2 regions of the Nonomuraea fuscirosea genome follow, and region 2 is predicted to be linked to the other one. Evidence: riboswitches for the same ligand, from Rfam matches in the RefSeq annotation. Region 2 holds a riboswitch; the other holds the start of a gene.
What was found. A riboswitch is a leader RNA that binds a small molecule or an ion and turns the genes downstream of it on or off. The one in region 2 is predicted to bind S-adenosylmethionine.
Positions count from the first base shown of each region.

Region 1: it holds a riboswitch for S-adenosylmethionine, as region 2 does, so the genes downstream of both, OIE67_RS46055 (aminotransferase class V-fold PLP-dependent enzyme) here and thrC (threonine synthase) in region 2, are expected to answer to the same signal.

Region 1 is NZ_CP109074.1:10,030,599-10,037,635, reverse strand. Features, by position in the region: gene OIE67_RS46070 (acyltransferase family protein) at 1-715, opposite strand, end outside; gene OIE67_RS46065 (NADH-quinone oxidoreductase subunit D) at 712-1,857, opposite strand; gene OIE67_RS46060 (DoxX family protein) at 1,980-2,696, shown strand; gene OIE67_RS46055 (aminotransferase class V-fold PLP-dependent enzyme) at 2,814-4,112, opposite strand; SAM riboswitch class IV at 4,159-4,274, opposite strand; gene OIE67_RS46050 (TerC family protein) at 4,392-5,144, shown strand; gene OIE67_RS46045 (cytochrome P450) at 5,154-6,347, shown strand; gene OIE67_RS46040 (SAM-dependent methyltransferase) at 6,398-7,037, opposite strand, start outside.
Region 2 is NZ_CP109074.1:11,190,118-11,197,154, forward strand. Features, by position in the region: gene otsB (trehalose-phosphatase) at 1-266, shown strand, start outside; gene OIE67_RS51675 (hypothetical protein) at 302-922, shown strand; gene OIE67_RS51680 (MFS transporter) at 900-2,141, opposite strand; gene OIE67_RS51685 (alpha,alpha-trehalose-phosphate synthase (UDP-forming)) at 2,263-3,693, opposite strand; gene OIE67_RS51690 (RNA polymerase sigma factor) at 3,900-4,355, shown strand; SAM riboswitch class I at 4,435-4,576, shown strand; gene thrC (threonine synthase) at 4,590-5,822, shown strand; gene OIE67_RS51700 (MoaD/ThiS family protein) at 5,847-6,122, shown strand; gene OIE67_RS51705 (cold-shock protein) at 6,371-6,571, shown strand; gene groL (chaperonin GroEL) at 6,901-7,037, shown strand, end outside.

The DNA.
Region 1 (7,037 bases), 1.2 Mb from region 2:
AGATGCCGGAGTAGACCAGCCCGAACAGGGCGAACAGCCCCGTCCACAGCAGCGCCACGTCGTAGCGTCTGGGCAGGTCGACGACGCGGTCGTAGAAGAACCCGGCCTGGTGGGCCAGCCCCCAGATGATGATCATATTGAGCCAGGCGACGCCCTCGACCTCGTACCGGAAGCGCAGCACGTCCACCACCAGCGCCGCGCCGGCGAGCCAGATGAGGGTGAGCACGTCGTAGTGCTTGTGCAGCCAGAGCGCGAGCGGCAGCAGCGCGATCAGCACGAGGTAGACGCCGAGGAACCAGAGCGGGCTGAGCACGAGCAGCACGACCCGCCACATCCAGTCCACCTGGAACGTGTACGTCACCACCGCTCCGATGGCGATCCACACCCCGGACAGGACCAGCGCCGGTAAGGCCAGCGCCTTGATCCGCCGCGCCACGAACGAGCCGATGCCGACGCCGCGCGCCCTGGCCCGCCGCCAGGACAGCAGGTGCACGTGGCCGCCGACGTAGAAGAACAGCGGCAGCACCTGCAGCAGCCAGGTGAGGATCCACAGGCCGGAGGTGAAGCCCAGCGGGCTGGTGGGCTCGGGGCCCTGCGGCTTCCACTCCAGGATGGTGAAGGCCCAGTGCCACACGACCACGACGATCAGGCTCAGCGCGCGCAGCCAGTCGACGTACTTGTCGCGCTCGGGGGAGGGGGCCGGAGGGGTGGTCACTTGTCGATGTCACCTACCACGAAGAACATGGAGCCGAGGATGGCCACCATGTCGGCCACCAGATGCCCCGGCAGCATCTCGCGCAGCACCTGGATGTTGCTGTAGGAGGCCGAGCGCAGCTTGAGCCGCCACGGCGTCTTGTCGCCCTTCGACACCAGGTAGTAGCCGTTGATCCCGAGCGGGTTCTCCGTCCACGCGTACGTGTGGCCCTCCGGCACCTTGAGCACCTTGGGCAGCCGCTGGTTGACCGGGCCGGGCGGCAGCGAGCGCAGCCGTTCGACGCAGGCGTCCGCCAGGTCCAGCGAGACCTTGAGCTGCTCGAACAGCACCTCGAAGCGGTCGTGGCAGTCGCCCGCGCTCCGCGTGACGACCTTCACCGGCAGCTCGGGATAGGCCAGGTACGGCTCGTCGCGGCGCAGGTCGAAGTCGACGCCCGAGGCGCGGGCGATGGGGCCGCTGACGCCGTACTGCATGATCTGCTCGCGGGTGAGCACGCCCACGCCCCTGGTGCGCGCGATGAAGATCTCGTTGTGCAGGATGAGGTTCTCGATGTCGGGCACGCGGCGGCGGGTCCCGGCGACGGCCTCGCGCACCCGGTCGAGCCAGCCGAGCGGCAGGTCCTCCTTGAGCCCGCCGACCCGGTTGAACATGTAGTGCATGCGCCCGCCGGAGATCTCCTCCATGACGGCCTGGATGCGTTCGCGCTCGTCGAAGGAGTAGAACAGCGGCGTCATCGCGCCCAGCTCCAGGGGATAGGAGCCGAGGAACATCAGGTGGTTGAGCACCCGGTTGAGCTCGGCCAGCAGCGTGCGTGCCCACACGGCCCTGACCGGCGGCTCCATGCCCAGCAGGCGTTCGGCGGCGAGCACCACGCCGAGCTCGTTCGCGAAGCCGGACAGCCAGTCGTGCCGGTTGGCCAGCATGATGATCTGACGGTAGTCACGGACCTCGAACAGCTTCTCCGCGCCCCGGTGCATGTAGCCGATGATCGGCTCGGCGGTGGCGATGCGCTCGCCGTCGAGGGTCAGCCGGAGCCTGAGCACCCCGTGGGTGGACGGGTGCTGCGGGCCGATGTTGAGGATCATGTCCTCGGTGGCCAGCTCTTTCGCGCCCGCGCCGATTCCGACCACTCGTTCCGTCATACGGCAATGCTGCCACCGTCCTCGTACGTGATCCAGCGCGGGGGACGGTCAAGAGATGGTACGGAAACGCATCCCGAAGACGGACATGGGGAGGAATACCGGTAACGGGGGGAGAAAACACCATGAAGAGAGTTCTTTTTGATATCGCAGCCCTGATCGCACGCATCGCCACCGGCGTGATCTTCCTGGCACACGGCTGGCAGAAGTGGCAGGGCGGGCTCGGCGCGACCACTCAAGGGTTCCGTGAGATGGGGATCCCGATGCCGGAGATGGCCGCCGGGTTCTCGACCGTCATCGAGACCGTCGGAGGCGTCTTCCTGATCCTCGGCCTGCTGGTGCGCCCGGTGGCGTTGCTGCTGCTGATCGACATGATCGGCGCGATCGCGTTCGTGCACGGGAGCCACGGCGTGCTGTCGGCGAACAACGGCTGGGAGCTGCCGGGGGCGCTCGGCGCGCTGAGCCTGCTGTTCCTCGCGCTGGGCGGCGGGCGTATCGGGCTGGACGCCATCTTCACCTCGGTCTTCCGCAGGCGCGGGGAGCGGCGGGCGGCCGAGGAGGAACTGGCCGCGCACGCCCCGAGCAGGGGCAGTGCGGCGGGTACCACCGCCGAGGGCACGGCGCCGGCCGGTCGCGCCGGCGGGCCCATGACACCCGCTGAGCGGGACATGTCGGGCGACCGTCCTGAGGTGCCCAGGCAGCCGGCCGCGCCCGACACGACCCGCTCGACCGGCTCCACCGGCTCCACCGGCTCGGGAAGGCTCAACGACGACGACATGAGGGAGATCGACGCGCTCGTCTCCGACGAGCCGCCGCAGCACCACAAGCCGCCGAACCGCTGACCTCCCGGGCGCGCGACCTGAGCCTTCGGGTGTGTGACCCGAGCCTTCGGGTGTGTGACCCGAGCCTTCGGTCACGTGCTCGGAGGACGGCAACGGCGGGTGCGGCCCGTGGCGGGCTCAGCAGCGGGAGACGAGGTCCCGCACGGCCTCGATCAGCCGGTCCACGTGCTCCTGCGTGCTCCCGATGCCGATCGAGGCCCGCACCGCCGAGCCGGTGTCGTCCGCGCAGTCCCCATCGGAGGCGCCGCCGGAGGTGCCCAGCAGGTGCCGGACGAACGGGTGCGCGCAGAACTTCCCGTCACGCACCCCGATGCCGTACTCGCCGGACAGCGCCTCGGCCACCTCCCGCGCCGAGTATCCGGCCACGGTGAACGACACGATGCCGACGCGCGGGTGGTCGTCCCCCCACAGGGACAGCTCCCGTACGCCGTCGATCGAGGCGAGCCCCGAGCGCAGCCGCGCGATCAGCCGCTCCTCCTCGCGCACCAGCGCGGTCCAGCCGGTCGCGGTCAGCGCGTCGCAGGCGGCGGCCAGGGCGATGGCGCCGAGCACGTTCGGGGTGCCGGCCTCGTGCCTGGGCTCGGGGTCGTCGTGCCACTCCACGCTCTCCCCGACCGAGCGCACCGCGCCCCCGCCCTTGAGGTACGGCTCGCCCTCGGCCAGCCAGTCCCTCCGCCCGACGAGCGCGCCGGCCCCGAAGGGCGCGTACAGCTTGTGCCCGGAGAAGGCCACGTAGTCCAGGTCGAGCGCGGTCAGGTTGAGCCGCCGATGCGGTACGAGCTGCGCCGCGTCCACCAGGATCCTGGCCCCGTGCCGATGCGCGATGTGCGCCAGCGCGGCGATCGGCCACAGCTCGCCGGTGACGTTCGAGGCGGCGGTGACGACCAGCAGCTTGGGCCCCTCGATCGCGGCCAGCGCCTCGTCGGCGGCGCGTACGGCCTCGCCCGGGAAGGCGGGCGGCGCCAGCCGCACGGCGTGCCGCCAGGGCAGCAGGGAGGCGTGGTGCTCGGTGTCGAAGACCACCGTGGTGGTGCCCTCGGGCAGGCAGCCGGCCAGCAGGTTCGTGGCGTCGGTGGTGTTGCGGGTGAAGATCACGGAGTCGTCAGGGCGGGCGCCGACGAAGGCCCTGACCGTGTGCCGGGCCTGCTCGTACCGGGCGGTGGTGAGCTGCGAGGCGTAGCCGGCGCCGCGGTGGACGCTGGAGTAGGCCGGGAGCGCGGCGGTGACGGCGGCGCTGACCGGCTCGAGACAGGGGGCGCTGGCCGCGTAGTCCAGGTTGGCGTACCCCACCAGCCTGCCGCCCTTGACCGGCACCTCCAGGTCGGCGCCCAGCACGGCGGGGATGGGCCGGCTCGTTGCGGACGGCGCGGCGGCCTCGGGCGTACGGGTGGAGCTGAAGATCGTCAGAGTGGACACAGGGGTACCTCCTGAAGGGCCATCGGACCCCTGGAAGCAGCCACGGAGCCCGCGCTTGCCCGCCACACCTCGTGACGGACCAGGTCTTCACCCGGGGCACCCCGCCGCGGACGCGAGGGTTGCCGGCCAGCTAGCCGGGGCTTGTCGCTGGCACTCATGACCTACGAGGGGAACTATAACCGACACCCGGGCATGAATCGCAACCCCGCGAACTAATCCGCGGCCCGGCTCGTTGCTACCGGAAACCCCTATCCGCCCCCCGAGTCATGGAGGTATCCGATGCTGGACTGGGTGGCCGATCCGAACATCTGGATCGGCTTCTTCACCCTGGTCGCCCTGGAGATCGTCCTAGGGATCGACAACATCATTTTCATCTCCATCCTCGCCGGGAAGCTGCCCCCTGAGCAGCGCGACAGGGCCCGCGTGCTCGGTCTGGCGGCGGCGCTGGTCAGCCGCCTGCTGCTGCTGTTCGGCCTGTCCTGGGTGGTGCAACTCACCCAGCCGCTGTTCACGGTGCTGGGTCAGGAAATTTCGGGACGTGACCTGATCCTGCTGCTCGGCGGGCTGTTCCTGCTGGGCAAGAGCGTCACCGAGATCCACCACAGCATGGAGAGCCCGGCCGGCAAGGACGGCAAGCAGGCCGCCGCCATCTCCTTCACGTCGGTGATCGTGCAGATCATGGTGCTGGACGTGGTGTTCTCGCTGGACTCCGTGATCACCGCCGTCGGCATGGTGGACGAGCTGGGCGTCATGATCGCGGCGGTCGTGGTGGCCGTGGTGGTGATGCTGTTCGCCTCCGGGCCGATCAGCCGGTTCGTGGACGCGCATCCGACCATCAAGATGCTGGCGCTGTCGTTCCTGGTGCTGATCGGGGTGGTGCTCGTCGCGGAGGGGCTCGACCAGCACATCCCGAAGGGCTACATCTACTTCGCGATGGCGTTCTCGGTCATCGTGGAGCTGCTCAACATCCGGGTCCGCAGCCGGCACGCCAAGAAGCAGCAGGCACACCAAGAAGGGGGAACCCCCTCCTAAGATGAAATAGTGGGCTTTGATCCTTGGAATCCGGATTTCGTGGCGTACCCGTACAACGTGTACGACCAGTTGAGGCGCGAGGCGCCCGTCAGCTACTACGAGCCGACGGGCCAGTGGCTCGTCGCGCGGCACGCCGACGTCAACGCGCTGCTCAGAGACCGCCGGCTGGGCCGCTCCTACCTGCACGTGGCCACCCACGAGGAGTTCGGCAGGCCGGCGGAGCCGGAGTTCCAGGAGCCGTTCTGGCGCGTGATCAGAGCGGGCATGCTCGACGTGGAGCCGCCGGTGCACACCAGGCTGCGCCGGCTGGTCTCCAGGGCGTTCACGCCGCGCATGGTCGAGTCGCTGCGCCCCCGCGTCCGCGCCATCGCGGGGGAGCTGGTCGCGGCGTACGTGGACAAGGGCGGCGGTGATTTGATCGCCGAGGTGGCCGAGCCGCTCCCGGTGACCGTCATCGCGGAGATGCTCGGCATTCCCGGCCAGGACCGCCACCTGCTGCGCCCCTGGTCGGCCGACATCTGCGGCATGTACGAGCTCAACCCCGCCGCCGAGGCCCAGCACACCGCGGTGCGCGCGGCCGAGGAGTTCGCCGGCTACCTCAAGTCCCTGGCCGCCGAACGTCGCCGCGCCCCGGGCGAGGACCTGATCTCGGCGCTCACCCAGATCGACGAGCTGACCGAGGACGAGCTGGTCGGCACCTGCGTGCTGCTGCTCAACGCCGGCCACGAGGCCACCGTGAACGTGACGGGCAACGGCTGGTGGTCGCTGTTCAGGAACCCGGGCGAGCTGGCCAGGCTGCGTGCCGACCGGTCCCTGCTGCCCACCGCCGTCGAGGAGCTGATGCGCTGGGACACGCCGTTGCAGATGTTCGAGCGCTGGGTGCTGGAGGACATCGAGGTGCACGGCGTACGGATCCCGCGCGGCTCGGAGGTGGCGCTGCTGTTCGGCTCGGCGAACCGGGATTCCGCCGTGTTCGAGGACCCGGACCGGCTCGACGTGGGCCGCGCCGACAATCCGCACATCTCGTTCGGCGCGGGCATCCACTTCTGCCTGGGCGCGCCGCTGGCCCGGATCGAGCTGGCGGAGTCGTTCGGCGCGCTGCTGGACCGCGCGGGCACGCTGGAGCTGCGCCAGGAGCCGTCCTGGAAGCCCGGTTACGTCATCCGCGGCCTCCAGAGCCTCGACCTGACCGCCACCGCCTGAGCCGCCACCGCCACCGCCTCAGCCCACCGCCCAGGGCCCGGCGCTTTCGTTCAGCGCTTCTGGCTGAGCCAGCCGAAGCCGCCGAGCCCCGACGGATCGATCAGCTCGCCCTCCTCCGAGGCCCGCGCCAGCGCCCTGAGATAGCCGCGCGGATCGGCCCTGGCCAGGTCGAGCGGCGGACGCGCGCCGGTGATCCCCAGCTCGCGCAGCGCCTCGCGTTGTGTGGACAAGGTTGTGGATATCGCACCGGCCGAGATCCCGGCCGCCGCGCACGCGTCGAGTGCGACATGTGCGGTGATGTCGCAGGTCCCGTCGGGTACGGGAGTGACGACCGCGCCGTCGCGGTAACCGGTCAGCGTGCCGCACAACGGCCGGTTGTCCACAGGGTGTGCATAATCGATGGCGACCGCCCGGCCCCTGCTGAGACGTACCAGGACCGAGGCCCAGGCCTCGTCGCGGGGGCGGCCGATCTCGGCCCGCGAGCCCACGCGGGTCAGCGGCCACCATCGCTCCAGCCAGGCCCGGTCGGCCGGCCGCAGCGGCCCGCCGAGCCGCTCCTCGCCCGTGCGCACGTCGACCAGGATGAGGCGCGGCCCGTCGGCGGTCTGCTCGGCCACGTCGAGCGGCACGTTGTCCAGCCACTCGTTGGCGATGACCAGCCCGGCGATGCCGGCGGGCACCGCGCCGGAC
Region 2 (7,037 bases):
TGCGGCCGCCAGGCATGGACAAGGGACACGCGCTGAGCCTGTTCCTGGCCGAGAAGGCGGCGAGGTCGGTGATGTTCGTGGGTGACGACCTGGGCGATCTGGCCGCGTTCGACGCCGTACGCGCCTCCGGGCTGCCCGGGGTGACCGTGTGCAGTGGCTCCGCCGAGGTGACGGCGCTGGCCGAACGGGCCGACATCGTAGTGGACGGGCCGCAGGGTGTGGTGGCGCTGCTGCGTGAGCTGGGGTCGGCGTTCAGTCGTTCGTGATCGGGCTGCAAGTCGCACTTCCTAGAGTCGGTCCCATGTCCAAGCGCCATCTCGCCGTCGCGACCCTGACCGCGATCACCCTCCTGGCCGCACCTTTCCCCGCGTACGCCGCGAACGCCACCAGCGGCACGCACGCCGCGAACGCCACCAGCGACGCGTCCACTCAGCCCCTCAAGCTCAGGGGCGGGCTGACGCTCCATCTGCCGATCAAATGGGCGGTGCACCGGGTCAGCCCCGACTGGATCCACGTGGTCACCGGCAGATGCGCCAAGCCCTCCGGCGGTTACGGCACCCCCGGCTGCCGCGGCTTCTGGGTGCTCGGCCCCAAGGCCATCAAGCACGGCAATGAGCTCTTCCACGCCTACGACGGGACCAGGCCGTTCTACCCCGCGACCGACGTGCAGCAGTGTCCGAGCAACGGCAAGTGGGGACAGGTCCTCGGCTCGGCCAAGGTCAAGGGCCTGCGCCGGCTCGGTCCCGGGCACAAGGCGGCCTACCGCGAGTGGCGGGCGAGCTGCGTCTCGTACGCGAACGGCAAGGTGAAGTCGCGCTACACACAGCGCGAGTGGTACCTGCCGAAGACGAGGATCCTCGTCGTCGACCAGTGGAGCACGCCGGGCCTGTCCGCCGCGCTCAGGAACGCCGACTGGAACTGAGCACCCCGGCCACGGCCAGGCCGATGAGCACCGGCACCAGGAGGAACGCCTTCCAGGTGCCGAAGCCGTCGGCGAGCGCGCCGAGCGCGAGCGGGCCGGCCGCGATGGCGGCTCCCGCCCAGATCGGCGACGCCGCCGCCGCCAGGTCGGCCCGGCCGCCCGCGCCGGCGATCAGCCCCGACAGCGCCAGCGGGAAGTGCAGCGAGGCGCCGAGCCCGCAGACCACCAGCCCGGCGTAGGAGAGTGCCGGGTGGGTGCTCAGCCAGAACAGCAGCCAGCCCGCGAACGCCACCGCCAGCGCCCCCACGAACAGCGGCACCGTGGGCAGGCGCAGCGCCAGCTGCGCCCCGGCGAACCGGCCGGCCGCCAGCCCGCCCACGAACGCCGTCAGCCCCGTGGCCGCCGCGGCCGCGCTGAGTCCCGTACGGCCGGCGAACAGGTCGGCGGCCCACAGGTTGAACGTGAACTCCATCGCCACGCAGCAGAACAGCACCAGCCCCGCCAGATGGAACCCCCACCCCGGCCTGCCCACCGCCTCCGCGTCCCCATCCGCACTGGCCGCTCGCCCCGGGCTCCCGCCCGGACCGGCCACCGTCTTCGCGTCCACGCCGGCCCCGGCGGCCCCGGCGGCCTGGTGCGGGCCGGGCGGCGGCGGGGGCCAGACGCGGCCCATGAACAGCGCCAGCAGCACGCTCACGACCGGCGTGACCAGCAGCGCCGCGCGCCAGCCGAACGCGGTCTGGGCGACCACGCTGAGGCAGAACGTCATCCCCATGCCCACCACCACGCCGACGGCGTTGGCCTCGCTGATCGCGGCCGGTCCCGCCGGGCCGTGGTGGTCGCTGAGCGCGGCCATGGCGGTGTAGAGCATGATCGCGCTGAACCCGCCGGAGACGCCGTACCCGAGCATGGTCAGCGGCAGGGCGTCGGCGGGGACGATCACGAGCAGGCCGGCGTTCATCCCGGCCAGGCCGATCCAGGTCGTCGCGCGCCGGCCGAACCTGCGGGTGAGCGCCGGCAGCAGCAGCCCGGCCGCGATCGTGCCCGCGGCCATGGCGGTGCCGTGCAGGCCCGCCACGGTGGCCGGGACGCGCAGGTCGGCGCGGAGCAGCGGCAGGGCGGCGCTCAGGCCGTACATGTAGGTGGCGAACGCGCTGAGCTGGAGGTAGATGAGCCAGGTCGGGCGATCTCGGATCAGCCGGATGGGCGGTAAGACCATGCTCACCCGGCAGCCTCCCGATCGGTGAGGGGATCGCCCTCCCATAGTAGGTCAGCGCCCGGAACCGGCCCGGCTCAGGGCGGCGGCGCCGGGTCAGGTCGGGTCAGGGCACCGAGCCGGGTCAGGTCAGGGCGTCGAGCTGGGCGGCGAACCACTTCTGCGGCGGCAGGGCGGTCGCGGCGGCGTGCAGCTTGTCGCGGCGCATGCGCCGCTCGTCCTCCGGCATGACCAGCGCGTCGTGCAGCGCCGCGGCCGTGCCGCTGATGTCGTACGGATTGACCAGGAGCGCGTGCTGGCCCAGCTCGGCCGCCGCCCCCGCCTCCCGCGACAGCACCAGCGCGCACCGCTCCGACAGGACCGGCCCCTCCTTGGCGACCAGGTTCATGCCGTCGCGGATGGGGTTGACGAGCAGCACGTCGGCCATCCGGTACGCGGCCAGCGAACGCGGGTAGTCGTCGTTGACGTTGAGGATCAGCGGGTCCCAGTCGTCGGTGGCGTACTCGTCCTCGATCTCCTGGGCGCGGCGCTGCACCGACGCGGTGTATTCGCGGTATTCGGGCAGGTCGTGCCGGCTGGGATAGGCGAAGGCGAGGTGGACGACCCGGCCGTGCCACTCGGGATGCGCGGCCAGGAACTCGCGGTAGGCGATCAGGCCGCGGACGATGTTCTTCGACAGCTCGGTGCGGTCGATGCGGACGATCAGCCTGCGGTCGCCCACCTGCTCCCTGAGCGCGGTCATGTGGGACTCGACGTCGGGCTCGCAGGCCCGCTCCCACAGCGCCGAGCCGTCCACGCCGAGGCTCTGCACCCCGATGCGGGTGGTGCGGCCCTCGTGGGTGACGCTGCGCCCGACGCGGTCGGCCTCCGCGCCCAGCAGGCGCTCACAGCAGTCCATGAACGCCTGCGCCCATCGGTCGGTGAGGAACCCGGCGTGATCGGCCCCCAGGATGCCCTCCAGGACCTCGCGCGCCACCTCGTCGGGCAGCAGGGAGAAGTATTCCGGCGGCGCCCACGGCGTGTGGCTGAAGTGGGCGATGCGCAGGTCGGGCCGTTCGGCGCGGAGCATGGCGGGGGTCAGCGTCAGGTGGTAGTCCTGCACCATCACGCGGGCGCCGTGGCCGGCCTCCTCGGCCAGCGCCAGCGCGAACGCGCCGTTGTAGTCGCGGTAGGACTCCCACTCGCGCTCGAACCTGGTGCCGAAATTGGGCGTGTTGGGGATGTCGTAGAGCAGATGGTTGACGAACCACAGGGTGGAGTTGGCCACGGCGTTGTAGGCGCGGTGGAAGACGGCGGGCGCGATGTCGAGCATCCGCAGCGGGCCCGTGTCGTAGCCGGCCTGGTCGATGCGGCCGCCGGCGGCCAGGCGCACGGCGCTGCGGTCGCCGTCGGACAGCGCGGCGCAGATCCACAGCACGCCGTCGTCCTTGGCCACGCCCGACAGGCCCGAGACCAGGCCGCCGCCGCCGCGCCTCATGGTCAGCTCACCGTCGTCGGAGACGGTGAAGGAGACCGGGCCTCTGTTGGAGGCGAGCAGGACGCTGTTCATGGACATCCTCGGTCACGAGTCGCGGGATTGACGCGCGGACCGCGGCATCTCGCGTGCGGAGGGGCGAGGAAGTCAACTAGGCTCCCATCGATCACAAACATAGGATCCCATCTATGGCGCTTGATGAGCTAACCGAGGAACTCGCCCGCTCCGCGGCCGGAGGAGACCATCGCGCACTTGGCGAGCTCCTGGCGCGGATCGAGCCTGATGTGATGCGCCACTGCGCCCGGATCCTCCCCTATCACCAGGATGCGGAAGAGGCCTCGCAAGATACGTTGCTGGCCGTGGCGCGCAACATCGGGCGTTTCGAGGGGCGGGCCAGGTTCAGCACCTGGCTGCACATCGTGACCGCCAACTGCGCGCGGACGACGTACCGGACGCTCAAGCGCAGGGCGGCCGAGCAGAGCTCGGACGAACTGCCCATGCAGAAGCCGGACGTGCGGCGGGTCAGCGTGATCGCGGGCTCGCGGCTCGACCTGCTCGACGCGATGGAGGCGCTGGAGGCCGACAAGCCCGACCTGGCGCAGGCGCTGGTGCTGCGCGACATCGTCCAGCTCGACTACAACGAGGTGGCCGAGCAGCTCGGCATTCCGCTCGGCACCGCGAAGTCCCGCATCCACCAGGCGCGCAAGTACGTTCAGGGCGTCCTGGGCGAGGACTATCGCTGAGACCGCCCGTCCCACATGATGAGACGGGTGGAAGTTTCGGCCACTTGAGCGGGTAGAGTCCAGTTCAACAACTTCATATTGCTCATCCAGAGGGGTGGAGGGACCGGCCCTGCGAAGCCCCGGCAACCCTCCCGGCTTTCGACTCGCGACCTGGCGAGGCCGACCGGGACTAGGTGCCAATTCCGGTTCGCGGTCAAGGTGGCCGTGGGCGAAGATGAGGGAAGGCCTCGCTTCATGTCGCTCGACTTTGGTCCTGCTGTCGGTCTGTCCTGCCGCGAGTGCGGCGCCCGTTACCCCCTGGGTCCCAGTTTCGCCTGTCTGGAGTGTTTCGGGCCGCTTGAGGCGGCCTACGACTTCGGCACGGTGACTCGGGCGCAGATCGAGTCCGGTCCGGCCAACATCTGGCGTTACCGCGCACTCCTCCCCGTTCCGACGGACGTGACCGAAAAGCCGAATATGAACCCCGGCTGGACCAAATTGGTCAAGGCCGGAAACCTCGGCAAGGCGCTCGGGCTCAAATCCCTGCACGTGAAGGACGACTCGGGAAACCCCACCCACTCCTTCAAGGACCGCGTGGTCGCGATGGCCGTCGAGGCGGCTCGCAACTTCGGCTTCCACACCCTTTCCTGCTCCTCCACGGGCAACCTCGCGGGCGCGGTGACCGCCGCCGCGGCGCGGGCCGGGCTCGACGCCTGCGTGTTCATCCCGGCCGACCTCGAAGCGGCGAAGATCGCCATGGCCCGCGTGTTCGGCGGGCGGCTGATCGCGATCGACGGCACCTACGACGAGGTCAACCGGTTCTGTTCCGAGCTGATCGGCGACCCCATGGGCGACAAGTGGGGCTTCGTCAACGTCAACCTGCGGCCCTACTACGCCGAGGGCTCCAAGACGCTCGCGTACGAGATCGCCGAGCAGCTCGGCTGGCGGCTGCCCGAGCAGATCGTCATCCCCATCGCCTCGGGCTCGCAGCTCACCAAGATCGACAAGGGCTTCAAGGAGCTCATCCAGCTGGGGCTGGTCGAGGAGACGCCCTACAAGATCTTCGGGGCGCAGGCCGAAGGCTGCTCGCCGGTGTCGGCCGCGTACAAGGCCGGGCACGACGTCGTCCAGCCGGTCAAGCCCGACACCATCGCCAAGTCGCTGGCCATCGGCAACCCGGCCGACGGTCCCTACGTGCTGGACATCGCACGACGCACCGGAGGGGGCGTCGAGGACGTCACGGATGCCGAGATCGTGGCCGCCATCAAGCTGCTCGCCTCCACCGAGGGCATCTTCGCCGAGACCGCGGGCGGGGTGACCGTGGGCGTGCTGAAGAAGCTGGCCGAGAGCGGCAGGCTCGATCCCGAGGCCGAGACCGTGGTGCTGAACACCGGCGACGGGCTCAAGACGCTCGACGCCATCAGCGACGACGCCGCGCCCACGGCCGTGATCCGGCCCTCCCTCGACGCGTTCCGTGCGACTGTCTGACAACCAGGAAAGGCGACATTTACCATGAGCGTTTCTGTGCGGATTCCCACCATTCTGCGCACCTACACCGGGGGCAACGCCGAAGTGAGTGGCGAAGGCGCGACTCTTCGTGACGTACTCGCCAAGCTGGACTCCGACTACCCCGGCATCGGCGCGAGAATTCTGGATGAATCGGGCAAGATTCGACGTTTCGTCAACGTTTATGTTGGGGAAGAGGACGTCCGTTTCGCCCAGGGTCTCGACACTCCCGCCCCAGAGGGCACGCAGATCTCCATCATCCCCGCGGTCGCCGGCGGCTGAGCGCCGCGCGAACCCCGACCGTTGAAGGCGCCCCTTGTGGGCGCCTTCTGCTTTTCCTGGGCTAATTCAACGTTGTACGAGGTTCGCTGCGAAGAAATACCTGGTTTGCAGATTGACTCTGTTGCCAAACCCCGTGCCACAGGTATGGTCGAGGGCGATCGTCTGCCTGATTTTCAAGTTATGTCAGACGATTACAGGCCTCGCGGAGGAATGGGCGAGATCTGAGAGACCAGTAAGAGGAGTCGGAAGTGGCGCAGGGCACCGTCAAGTGGTTCAACGCGGACAAGGGCTACGGCTTCATCGCGGTAGACGGTGGTAAGGATGTATTCGTCCATTACTCAGCGATCATGATGGACGGGTACCGCTCTCTCGAACAGGGTCAGCGTGTCGAGTTCGAGATCACGCAGGGCCAGAAGGGGCCGCAGGCGGAGTCCGTCCGCACGGTCTGAGGTCACATCACTGGTATGCACCGGGCGGGCTCGCACGGCAGCGCAGTCCGTGCGAACCGTCACCCCCTCAATCGTCGACTCGCGTACGGCGGGCTGCTTCGGGCGGCTCGCCGTACTGACTTCTGACCTGGGGATGAACACCGGGCGCGGGTGCGTTCGCTTGCACTCGGCAGGGTAGAGTGCTAAACAGTTCGTTGGCACTCTGTGCAGCAGAGTGCCAACATCGGATCGAGACGATGGGGTCTGCCGAACGGAGATGCGGGCCCATGCCGTCGCGGGCGTCGGCTCGGTCCACGACAAGCCACCCTGCATCTGGGAGGTCTAGCCTTATGGCAGCCAAGATGATCGCGTTTGACGAGGACGCCCGGCGCGGTCTCGAGCGCGGTATGAACCAGCTCGCCGACGCCGTCAAGGTGACCTTGGGTCCCAAGGGCCGCAACGTCGTGCTGGAGAAGAAGTGGGGCGC